Regions from separate parts of the Lysinibacillus sp. NPDC092081 genome, predicted to be linked through region 1. Evidence: riboswitches for the same ligand, from Rfam matches in the RefSeq annotation. Region 1 holds a riboswitch; the other holds the start of a gene.
What was found. Region 1 has a riboswitch for cobalamin ahead of mmgD (citrate synthase). Riboswitches for the same ligand answer to the same signal wherever they lie in the genome.

Region 1 (5,671 bases):
TTTCTCCTACTTTATTTCCTCTTTAGGTAAGATGGTTTTCGCCAACTCACTATCTAAATCTTCGAATTTATAATAAGAAATTGTTTCATATAAATCACTTCTAGTTTGCATATCCTCAATAGCTTCTTTTTGAGTCCCTGTATTTTTTATTAAGTCAAACACTCGTTCATATGCTTTTGCTGCTATTCTCATGGATGTAACGGGATAAATAACCATCGCATAGCCCATTTTTTCAAACTCCTTAGCTGTATAATAAGGAGTTTGACCAAATTCAGTCATATTGGCTAATAAAGGAGCATCTAGCTCACTTGCAAATTGTCTAAACTCTTTTTCCGATTGTAGAGCCTCTGGAAAAATAGCATCCGCCCCGGCTGCTACATAGGCTTTAGCTCTCATGATAGCCTGTGCTAAACCTTCTACAGCCCTTGCATCTGTACGGGCTACAATAACTAAAGTAGGTGCTACTTGTTTAATCATTTTTATTTTTTGTATCATTTCCTCTTGGGAAACGAGTGCTTTACCATTCAAATGACCACATTTTTTGGGAAGATTTTGATCCTCAAGCTGTACAGCAGCCACTCCTGCCTCTACCATTTCACGAGCTGTTCGTGCAACGTTTAATACACCACCAAAGCCTGTATCAATATCTACTAGTATTGGTAAATTAGTAGCTCGAATAATATCGCTAGCACGCTCAGCAACTTCATTTGAATAAATCATTCCTAAATCAGGTAAGCCCCTGCTCGCTGTGTAAGCAGCTCCAGAAAGATACAATGTCTCAAAGCCAACTTTTTTAGCCATTAAGCCTGCCATTGCATCATGCGCTCCTGGTATTTGAAAAATAGTAGAACGAGTGATTAAAGCTCGAAATTGTTCAGCCAATTGTTTTTGCGAAACTGCTTCATTTACAATCCACGCCATCTATAAAACCTCCTAAATAAATAAATCTACAAATTCATGAACATAACTATTTTCAAGAAGCTCTTTTTCAGCACAAATTTGATTAATGTTACTTAATTGTTTTTTGGAATAATGTGTACTCATATTTTGCTGGAATTTATCAATGATTTGAGGGAATGCCTCCTCACGACGGAAACGGTGTCCTAAAGGATATTCACACTCAACTAGCTCTGATGATGAGCCATCTTTGTAATAAACTTGAACAGCATTGGCAATCGAGCGTTTTTCAGGGTCTAAGTAATCGATTGTATATTGTGTTTTTTCAATGACCACCATTTTATTTCTCAAGTCATCGATACGTGGATCTACGGCCACATCATCTTCATAGTGGTCTGCTGTAATGTCACCATAGATGAGACCAATAGCTGTAATGTATTGAATACAATGATCACGATCAGCCGGATTATTGAGAGGTCCCTCTTTATCGATGATGCGAATGGCAGATTCATGTGTAGTAATTTCAATTTTTTCAATATCGTTTAATCGATTTTTCACTTCATGATGTAAATGTACGGCGCATTCAGCAGCGGTCTGTGCATGAAATTCAGCCGGATAAGAAACTTTGAATAGAACATTTTCCATGACATAAGATGCAGGTGGTCTTGCAAGTTTTAATTCTTGTTTATTAAAGAGAACGTCTTGGAATCCCCAGCCAGGTGCTGAAAGGGCAGTTGCATAACCCATTTCACCTTTCACGGCCATCATAGCTAATTGCACTGCCCTACTTGTTGCATCTCCAGCTGCCCATGATTTTCTAGAACCTGTATTAGGTGCATGTCGATATGTTCGTAGGCTTGAATTATCAATCCAAGCATTTGACAATGCATTGATAATTTCTTGATGAGAGCCACCTAATGCCTTTGTCACAACAGCTGTTGTCGCAATTTTGACAAACAGAACATGATCTAAACCTACACGATTTAAGCTATTTTCTAGTGCTAGAATGCCTTGTATTTCATGGGCTTGTATCATCATTTCTAAAACGTCTTTCATTTTTAGTGGCTCTTTACCCTCTGCAATACGTACGCGACTCAAATAATCCGCAACAGCTAATATGCCACCTAAATTATCTGAAGGATGTCCCCATTCAGCCGCAAGCCAAGTATCGTTATAATCCAACCAACGAATCATACAACCGATATTGAAGGCGCCTCTAACTGGATCAAGAACATAGGAAGTTCCCGGAACACGTGTACCATTAGGGACGACTGTACCTGGTACTACTGGACCAAGAAGTTTCGTACATTCAGGATACTGTAAGGCTAAAATGCCACAACCCAAAGTATCCAATAAAACATAACGTGCTGTTTCGTATGCCTCTTCACTTGTAATCGTTGTATTTAATACGTAATCGGCAATATCAGTTAGTAATTGATCTGTCTTAGATATGTCATTTGTTTTAATCATCTATATCTTCCTCTCAAGGCATGAATTTGATATACTGGTATACTGATGGACATTGGTCAGAATGCCCATCAGCTCTATGGCGAGTTGTTAAAACTTGATTATACCGATAATTCTTCAAGGTTATGACGCTCGCCAATATAATTGACACGAGGTCTAAATAATCTATTATTGTCATGCTGCTCTATCACATGAGCACATAAGCCGATCGTTCGTGAGCCAAAGAAGATTGGCGTATATATTTCAATCGGCAAACCAAGCATGTAGTACACTGGTGCTGCATAATAATCTAAATTTGGGTACAACCCTTTTTTCTGTATCATCACTTTTTCACCAGCTTCACACATGTGATATAAGCGGTGATCCCCTTGCTCCAAACATAATTTTTGCAAAGCCTCTTTCATAATTTGTGCTCTTGGGTCCATCTTTTTCATATATACACGGTGACCAAAGCCCATAATCTTTTCTTTATTTTGTAGTTTGTTTTCCAGCAATGTTTCAAAGCCTTCAACTGTTTTGGCTTCAAGAAGCATATACATCACTGCCTCGTTTGCCCCACCATGTAAATTACCTTTCAATGATGCGACAGCTCCAGTTAAAGCACCATACAAATCAGATTGTGTAGAGGCAATTACACGAGCTGTAAACGTCGAATTTGGCATCTCGTGTTCACTATATAAAACGAGTGACTGATCAAAGATTTCTTCTTCTAACGCAGTTGGTTTTCTGCCAGTAATCATGTAATAAAAATTTGCACTATAGGAAAGCCGGCTATCAGGCTCCACGACATCTTGACCATTTAATACACGATAGCTATTCGCTACGATGTTGGGCATACCACCTAAAAGTCCATATGCTCGCGTCAAATTCTTTTCAGTAGAACGATCATTGATGTGCTGATCATAGCCTGCTAAAACAGAAATTCCTGTTCTAAGCCCATCCATAGCATGTGTTCCATTAGGTAATAACTTGAAAATTTGAAAAATCTCTTGTGGAACTTGATAATTTGATTTCAACTGGTCCTGTAAATCAACTTGTTGCTCGGTAGTTGGTATTTCCCCATGCAATAATAAGTAGACAATGTCTAAATATGAATATCTCTGTGATAATTCAATCAAATCATAGCCTCTAATGACAATTTGACTTCCTACAGTGTCTAAAAAAGATAATTTTGTTTCAGCGGCAATGATGCCATCAAGACCAGGCGAATAATTTAACTCCATTCATTACAACCCCTTTGTTTAATTATTCTTGTAAGCGCTACCAATCAAACACAAAAGAACAACAAAAAAACAACTTCTACCCCTTTGTGAAGTTGTTAATCTACAAAAGCATGACAGAACAAAAAAACAGTGAATTTACATGAATTCACAAAAATCATGCAGTAGCTAACACCTCCCTATCCTCGTAGGTCAATTGATGCTTATTTAGTGGCAGGTCTCCTGACTTATGATCAACGCTACAATAACACCTTCCCATTTTGACAAACAAAACAGTGGTCTTGTTATCGAACTCCTAAATACAGTTGCGGGACAGTGTTGGACTCTCACCAACTTCCCTTTTAATCAAATAGAATCAAATCCATTTGAACCACCAAAATTTAGCATATTCAATTTGTCTTTTTACCTTAACATAGAGCTTTCAAAACAATCAATATAGTTGAAATTTAGAAAAGCTTGATTATAAAAAGCTATTTTCCATTTTTGAAGAACTATTCTATATTTTTTAGCACTATTTTGCACAAAAAAGATTGTTGATCAAAACTAATGAAGCTATTTTTAAAACTTGTAAGTAGAATAGAGGATTCATTTTATGGAAAAACGAATATGTTCGATACTTTGGTGGGGATTAGCAGGGGGCACTATGAAATAACTGAGACTTTAAAAGATGTTGCTTGCCGTGAACTTCATGAAGAAACAGGACTCTTGGCCAATGAAATTACCTTGATTGGCATTTTTTCAGAGACCTGATTATTACTTCCAATTTCGAAATGAGGATGAAGTCTATATTGTCATTTATCTTTATATTGCTAAAAATGTAAACAGGACTCTTACATATCACTAAATTTGATATCAAATCTCGATGAATTATACGGTACTCTATATAAATAATGATATAATATAAGAAATAATTTTATTAAAGAAGGTACGAATATGGAAATACGACAGCTTGAATACTTCTTAGTACTGTGTAATGAACTTCATTTTACAAAGGCTGCCGAAAAATTGAATATTACTCAACCAACGCTTAGCCATCAAATTAAAGTATTGGAAAATGAACTGGGCATTCCACTATTCGATCGACTAGGGAAAAAAATAGCGATTACAGATGCTGGTAAGATATTACTTGAGCAATGTACCTATATATTCCGTGCAATAGATAATACAAGCAATCAGATAATTGAACTTAAAGAATTAAAAGCGGGGAAATTAGTTATTGGCACTTTACCTGGTGAATTAACAAATTTAGTGTCAGACTATTTGTTAGACTATCATCTTGAATATCCAGATTTACAAATTTGCATAAATAGCTCGGATGATTTATTAAAACAATTTAAAGACAATAAAATAGATTTTGCTATTTCCTATAAACAAGAGTACTTCGATTATGAGGATGAGCAGCTTCAAATAATTCCTTTGTTTACTGAAGAACTACTATTCGTTGCTCATAGCGATCATCCACTATTAGCATCTGAAAAAATAGCATTTCAAGATGTTTTAGAGCTTCCACTTATATTATTTCCAACTATCCATCAATGCAGAAAAGTAATTGATAGTATAGCTCGCAAAGAAAAGCTTCATGTGAAACCTAAAATAGAGACAGCTAGTATTCAAGCTATTTTTAAACTAGTTGAACAAAATGTCGGGGCAACAATTATATCGAAAACACTTTGCAATCTATATAAAACAAATACTATTTGCGAGCAAACGATATATAATCCACCATTAACGCGAGAAATTGTACTTCTTTATAGAAAAGATAAATTCATTAATTTTGCTGCGAAAGCTTTTATTCGTTTAATGGTTGAGGGGCTTGAAGAAGCGGGCTTTTCAATTTCAGAAAAGAGCCGACAATTGATTCAATCATTAATAAAACAATAAGAAATCCACTAATCACAGCAAGTTGATTAGTGGATTCTATTTTTCTAATGACTAAGCATTATGACTAGTCATCATTCTTATTTTTTCATTGTCTTAGCTTTCTCTAGATGAACATGCCAAGACAGCGCATCTTCTAATAAATGAGGTGTGTGATGATTACCAGTCCTCTCTACCGCAGCATTGTAATATGCCCACAATTGCTGACG
Region 2 (5,671 bases), on a different contig from region 1:
TTCCCGATAATAACTGTCGTTAACATGCCGATATCGTGTTCAAGCATTTCCGCTAAAGTAGTCATCGTAATTTCCTGACGGTCACGATACGCGCTTTTCACAAGTCCAACCGGCGTATCTGGTGAACGATATTCTAATAAAATTCGTTGTGCCTCAACGATTTGTCTCGTACGACGCCCACTTTTCGGGTTATAAAGAGCAATAACAAAATCCGCCATAGCTGCCGCTTCCACTCGTTTTGCAATTAAATTCCAAGGTGTTAGGTGATCACTTAAACTAATGGTACAGGCGTCATGCATAATGGGAGCACCTAGTAAACTTGCACACGAATTAATAGCTGAAATACCAGGAACAATTTCTACCTCGATACCAGTTGCTTCTGTCCATCCTAGCTCGATTAATACTTCATACACTAATCCAGCCATTCCATAAACCCCGGCATCTCCACTGGAAATGACCGATACGATACTTCCAGCCTCTGCTTGACGTACCGCTTCCTGTGCACGTGAAACTTCCTCTGTCATACCAGTACTAATAATTGACTTTGCACTAACTAAATCCTGAATAAGTTCAACATAAGTTTTATAGCCTATGATCATATCACTTTGTTGTAGTGCCTCCACAGCACGAGTCGTAATATGTTTAAAGTCTCCAGGGCCAAAGCCAACTACGAAAATCTTACCTTTTTGCGCCATTTTGTTACCCCTCTTTCACCTTTTCAATACCTTTAATGGCTGTTGTTTGTGCTGTACGTTGTAACGAACCTTCACGCAATGTAAAGACATGCTCATTATGTAACGATTCATGATTTAAATCTTGCACGAGTGCCTTCGCATGCTCCGTTGTCGGCACTCTGTACCAATTTCCCTGAGGATAAGCAATGACAACACAAGCATCCTTACACCTGCCATTACAGCGGGTCCTTGTCGTATGTATTTCCTTATCAAGTGCCAGCAACTGTATTTCATCACGGATTGCTTGTGTAATATCCTCAGCATCTTTTTTCATACAGCTACTACCATTGCAAATAAAAAGATGTGTTTTCATCCCTTCTAAATTCCAAGTTGTCATAGTTGTTCTCCCCTCATTTGCTTTTAGGAAAAAGAAAAACCTTTACTCTAGACGAAGAGTAAAGGTTTTGTAGAAGCAAAAAAAACGAATATAGTTGTGTACTCGCTCTCGCTTCAACTTCTCCCTCCGAAAAGTTTGCATGCATCATCACATAAGCAGGTTTCCTGACTTAAGCTTCCTTTTACTTTCGCGCCTTCCTAGATTTCACTAGTGGCTTCCGCGATTTCATCAGCTATTACAGTAGCGGGGGCTGTATCGGATTCTCACCGATTTCCCTATTATCTTGAAAATATTTCAAGCACTTATGGATGTTTTATATGAATTTATTATTTTTTTATAAAATTGAAAACTGTTTCTATCATAGCTTATTTTTTCATAATTTCAATATTTCTTTCTTAAATTGTGACATTTTTATTAACTTTTTTTAGAAAAATGCGACATTCATATTACATTTATCCGAATTTTCGACATAGAAACTCAATTAAAAATATTTTCATAAAAAGTATAGCATATTTATGGAAAATCATGTTACACTTTGTCGTGAAATCTCACAACTTCATCTTTTTTCGGTGCGATTTGTTCAGCATTTCGCTTAAAAGGGAAGCCGGTTTAAGTCCGGCGCGGTCCCGCCACTGTACTAGGGAGTTTTATAGAGAATGTCACTATCCAAAGGATGGGAAGGCCTATAAAACGTTGAACTAAAGCCAGGAGACCTGCCGAAAAATATGTGATCGTTTCAACCTACGAGGATGGGTGTGCGGCTTAGCAAATTAGAATTTTATTTGCATTTTTTCAGCTATGCATTTTTCCGCAAATGGAGAAGTGCTTTTTTATTTGCGCACGCTAATTCGAAATAATTTATTGAGGAGGAGAGATTTTTGAAATTCTCAGGTTGGAAGCTTAGTTATTTCTTATTGGCATTTTTATTTGTGCCAAATCGTGCATTTGCGATGCATATTATGGAGGGCTTTTTGCCAATTGAATGGGCGATTTTTTGGTGGGTCATATCGATTCCTTTTATTATTTTAGGATTACGTTCTATTCGTAAAACCATCGATGAAAATCCTGAAACAAAAATGATATTAGGTCTATCGGGTGCTTTTGCCTTTGTGCTATCAGCTTTAAAAATTCCTTCTGTAACGGGAAGTTGCTCACATCCGACAGGAGTTGGGCTTGGAACAGTTCTTTTTGGACCATTAGCGATGAGTGTTATCGGGACAATCGTATTATTATTCCAAGCTTTACTTTTAGCACATGGTGGCCTTACAACTTTAGGAGCTAATGCCTTTTCCATGGCCATTATGGGCCCTATTATCGCTTACTATGTATTTAAGGGCTCACAAAAAATGGGGCTATCATTTTCCATCGCCGTCTTTTTAGCAGCAATGCTTGGTGACTTAGGTACATATGTTGTCACTTCTGTGCAATTAGCTCTTGCCTTCCCTTCTGAGGTCGGAGGCTTTATGGCTTCATTCACAAAGTTTGCAGGTATTTTTGCATTAACGCAAATTCCTCTTGCTGTTAGTGAAGGAATTTTAACAGTGGTCGTTATGAACTTCCTGAAAAAATACAATGTCAGTGAATTAAAAGCTTTACGTGTTTTTTCAGCAAAGGAGGCTCACTAAAAATGAAAAAAAACTTATTGCTTTTAGCAATTGTTGTGTTATTAGCAATCGTTCCCCTGTTTATTCAAAAAGGTGCAGAATTCGGAGGGGCTGATGGCGAAGCAGAAGCAGCAATTAGTGAAATAGATGCTAACTACGAGCCATGGTTTGAAAGCTTATGGGAGCCACCAAGTGGTGAAATTGAAAGCTTATTATTCGCACTACAAGCTGCTATTGGCGCTGGATTTATCGGCTATTTTATCGGCTTAATGCGCGGCAAACATAAAGAGGGTTAAGCGATGTTACTCATTGATAAGTATGCTTATTTGAATAAATTAGCGTCTGTTCATCCGCTAGAAAAAATGACCTTATCCCTTGGACTACTTATATTGTCGCTTATCATGAGAGATGAACGAATTTCACTCATTACATTTATTGTAATGAGTGCTTTTATCATTTTAAGCGCAAAAATCCCTACAAAATATTATGCAAAATTATTATTGTTACCTGGGTTTTTTTTACTATCAAGTTTAGTATCAATATTAATTTCTATAGCACCAACAACTAGCACGCTACCAACGCACATTTGGTCATTTTCTCTTAATAGTTGGACAATTTTTGTCGGCAGTGCAAGCCTAGAGACAGCGCAGCAGCTTTTTTTCATCGTCCTTGGCAGCATTAGCTGTTTGTATTTTTTAATTCTCACAACATCAGTACAATCCATTTGTTACGTCTTGCGACAATGGCATCTTCCAACTCTATTTGTAGAGCTAGTAGAACTAACGTATCGTTTTATTTTTATCTTTTTAGAAAGTATGCAAAAAATTCATCTTGCCCAACAGGCCCGCCTAGGATACAACTCCCCTATGCAGTGGCTTCGCTCGGTATCAATGCTGATTGCAGCTTTATTTGTCGAGATGTTTCAACGCAGTCGTGAGCTAAACAATGCGATGGAAGCGCGTGGTGGCGAAACTGTCTATTGGCAGGATGATGTTATCTATAACACGAGAAATTGGACTGGTATTGCTGCTATTTTTATATTCCTCATCATTTATGGAGGCTTTTTCTGATGACAGATTTATACTTTGATTTAACACATTTATCCTACGCTTATGCAGATGGAACTCATGCCTTAACAGATATTTCACTTCAAATTCCAAAGGGAAAAAAAATCGCTTTACTTGGTCATAATGGAGCTGGAAAATCAACGTTATTTCAGCATTTAAATGGTATTTTGAAGCCTACCGCTGGAAGTATATCCTTTTGTGGTAAAGAACTGAACTATAGTAGAAAAGCATTAAAAGAATTGCGTCAACAGGTTGGCATTGTTTTTCAGGATGCAGACAATCAGCTTTTTTCTGGCACAGTTAAGCAAGATATTGCATTTGGTCCTTTGAATCTTGGCTGGACAGCTGAAAAAATTGAAGAGAAAATTGCGTGGGCTGTCGCTCAAACCGAAGTCGAAGCATTGCTAGATAAACCAATCCATTTTCTAAGTGTTGGACAGAAGAAACGTGTCGCGATGGCAGGAGTACTTGCAATGGAACCTTCCGTTTTATTATTAGATGAACCGACAGCTGGGCTAGATAATTATTATAGTGCACAAGTTTTACAGTATTTAGCTACGTTAGAGAACGGTGAACGAACAATTTTACTAGCTACGCATAATATCCCATTAGCCTATGAATGGGCAGATCAAATCATCGTGATGGAAGCTGGGAGAATTATTTATAATGGGGATCCAGTTGAAATGTTCTTCCAAGAGGATTTGCTTGAAAGAGCCCATCTTGAACGCCCATGGGTCTTTGAAATGGCCATTGCCTTACAAAAGAAAAAACTATTTGAGAAAAACATCAAAATGCCTCGTTCGAAGGAAGATTTACACAGACTTATTGAGCAGTTTTAAGTCAATTTGTCCATAATTGGCACTATTCAATTGTGATTGAATCCATACCCCTACTCCAATCTCACAAATCGAGTAGGAGTGTACCCTATAGTAAGAAAATGGACTCTTTATAGGTCCTGGGAGGATATTCGATCTCCCCTCTACATATTATTATCAAGGGTGATGGAAAAATATAGAATGGTACTTTTGGAAAAATATATACTTATTTACGAAACTTTTCTATCATTCATTCGTATTAGTATAGATGTCACAAATATTTGGTACACTCAAGGAGGGAAAACAGTTGAAAAACTGGAAAAAAAAATCAGTCGCTTTAGTAGCATCTGCAACACTAATGGTTCCTACGACTTCTGCCTTTGCTGAAGCACCTCAAAAAACAGCAAAGAACCAAGAGTTAGTGAAACTAGCTAGCAATAAGGACCAAACATTCAAGAAGCAAAATGACTGGATTAGTCAGGATACTATTATCGTCAAACATTCAGGTCTTGATAAGAATGTGCACAACAAAATTGGCTCAAAAGTGATCCGATCTATTCCTTCACTAGGTTACGATGTTATTCAACTTAACAAAGGAACAAATTTAGAAAAAGCAGTTTCATATTATGCCAAGCAAAAAGGGGTTAAAAGTGTATCCCCAAGTTACGTGTATCATTCCTTTGGCACAGAAGTAGATCCAAAGAAAAAAGATATGTATCATTTGAGCCTACTTCAAATTGATAAAGCACTAGAGTTAGCGGGCAACAATGATGTAAAAGTAGCCGTTATCGATGGTGGTGTGGATTTTAAACATCCAGATTTAAAATCTCAAGTACTTCCACCATATAATGCAGCAGCACCTGCCAATACTTCTTATCCTAGTGAGCATGGAACACATGTAGCAGGAATTGTTGGAGCTACAAAAGATAATGGGATTGGAGGACATGGGATTAATCCAAATGCCAAGCTCCTTCCAATTGATGTATTCAACGGAAAAGATGGTGCTAGTGATTTCGCCATTGCACAAGGAATCCTTTACGCTATCGAGCAAGGCGCTGATGTTATCAATATGAGCCTTGGTGGCTATGGTGAATCTCCATTAATGAAGGAAGCC

Region 2: another riboswitch for cobalamin. It lies ahead of ACIQLB_RS22435 (energy-coupling factor ABC transporter permease); the one in region 1 lies ahead of mmgD (citrate synthase).

Annotation. Positions count from the first base shown of each region.
Region 1 covers NZ_JBIVRU010000004.1:184,793-190,463, forward strand. The annotation lists gene prpB (methylisocitrate lyase) at 7-921, opposite strand; gene prpD (2-methylcitrate dehydratase) at 934-2,367, opposite strand; gene mmgD (citrate synthase) at 2,466-3,587, opposite strand; cobalamin riboswitch at 3,780-3,974, opposite strand; gene ACIQLB_RS09870 (NUDIX hydrolase) at 4,131-4,334, shown strand; gene ACIQLB_RS09875 (LysR family transcriptional regulator) at 4,518-5,465, shown strand; gene scpC (succinyl-CoA:acetate CoA-transferase ScpC) at 5,543-5,671, opposite strand, start outside.
Region 2 covers NZ_JBIVRU010000025.1:14,974-20,644, forward strand. The annotation lists gene cobJ (precorrin-3B C(17)-methyltransferase) at 1-695, opposite strand, end outside; gene ACIQLB_RS22430 ((2Fe-2S) ferredoxin domain-containing protein) at 700-1,071, opposite strand; cobalamin riboswitch at 1,208-1,392, opposite strand; cobalamin riboswitch at 1,622-1,806, shown strand; gene ACIQLB_RS22435 (energy-coupling factor ABC transporter permease) at 1,950-2,696, shown strand; gene ACIQLB_RS22440 (energy-coupling factor ABC transporter substrate-binding protein) at 2,699-2,971, shown strand; gene cbiQ (cobalt ECF transporter T component CbiQ) at 2,975-3,745, shown strand; gene ACIQLB_RS22450 (energy-coupling factor ABC transporter ATP-binding protein) at 3,745-4,581, shown strand; gene ACIQLB_RS22455 (S8 family peptidase) at 4,865-5,671, shown strand, end outside.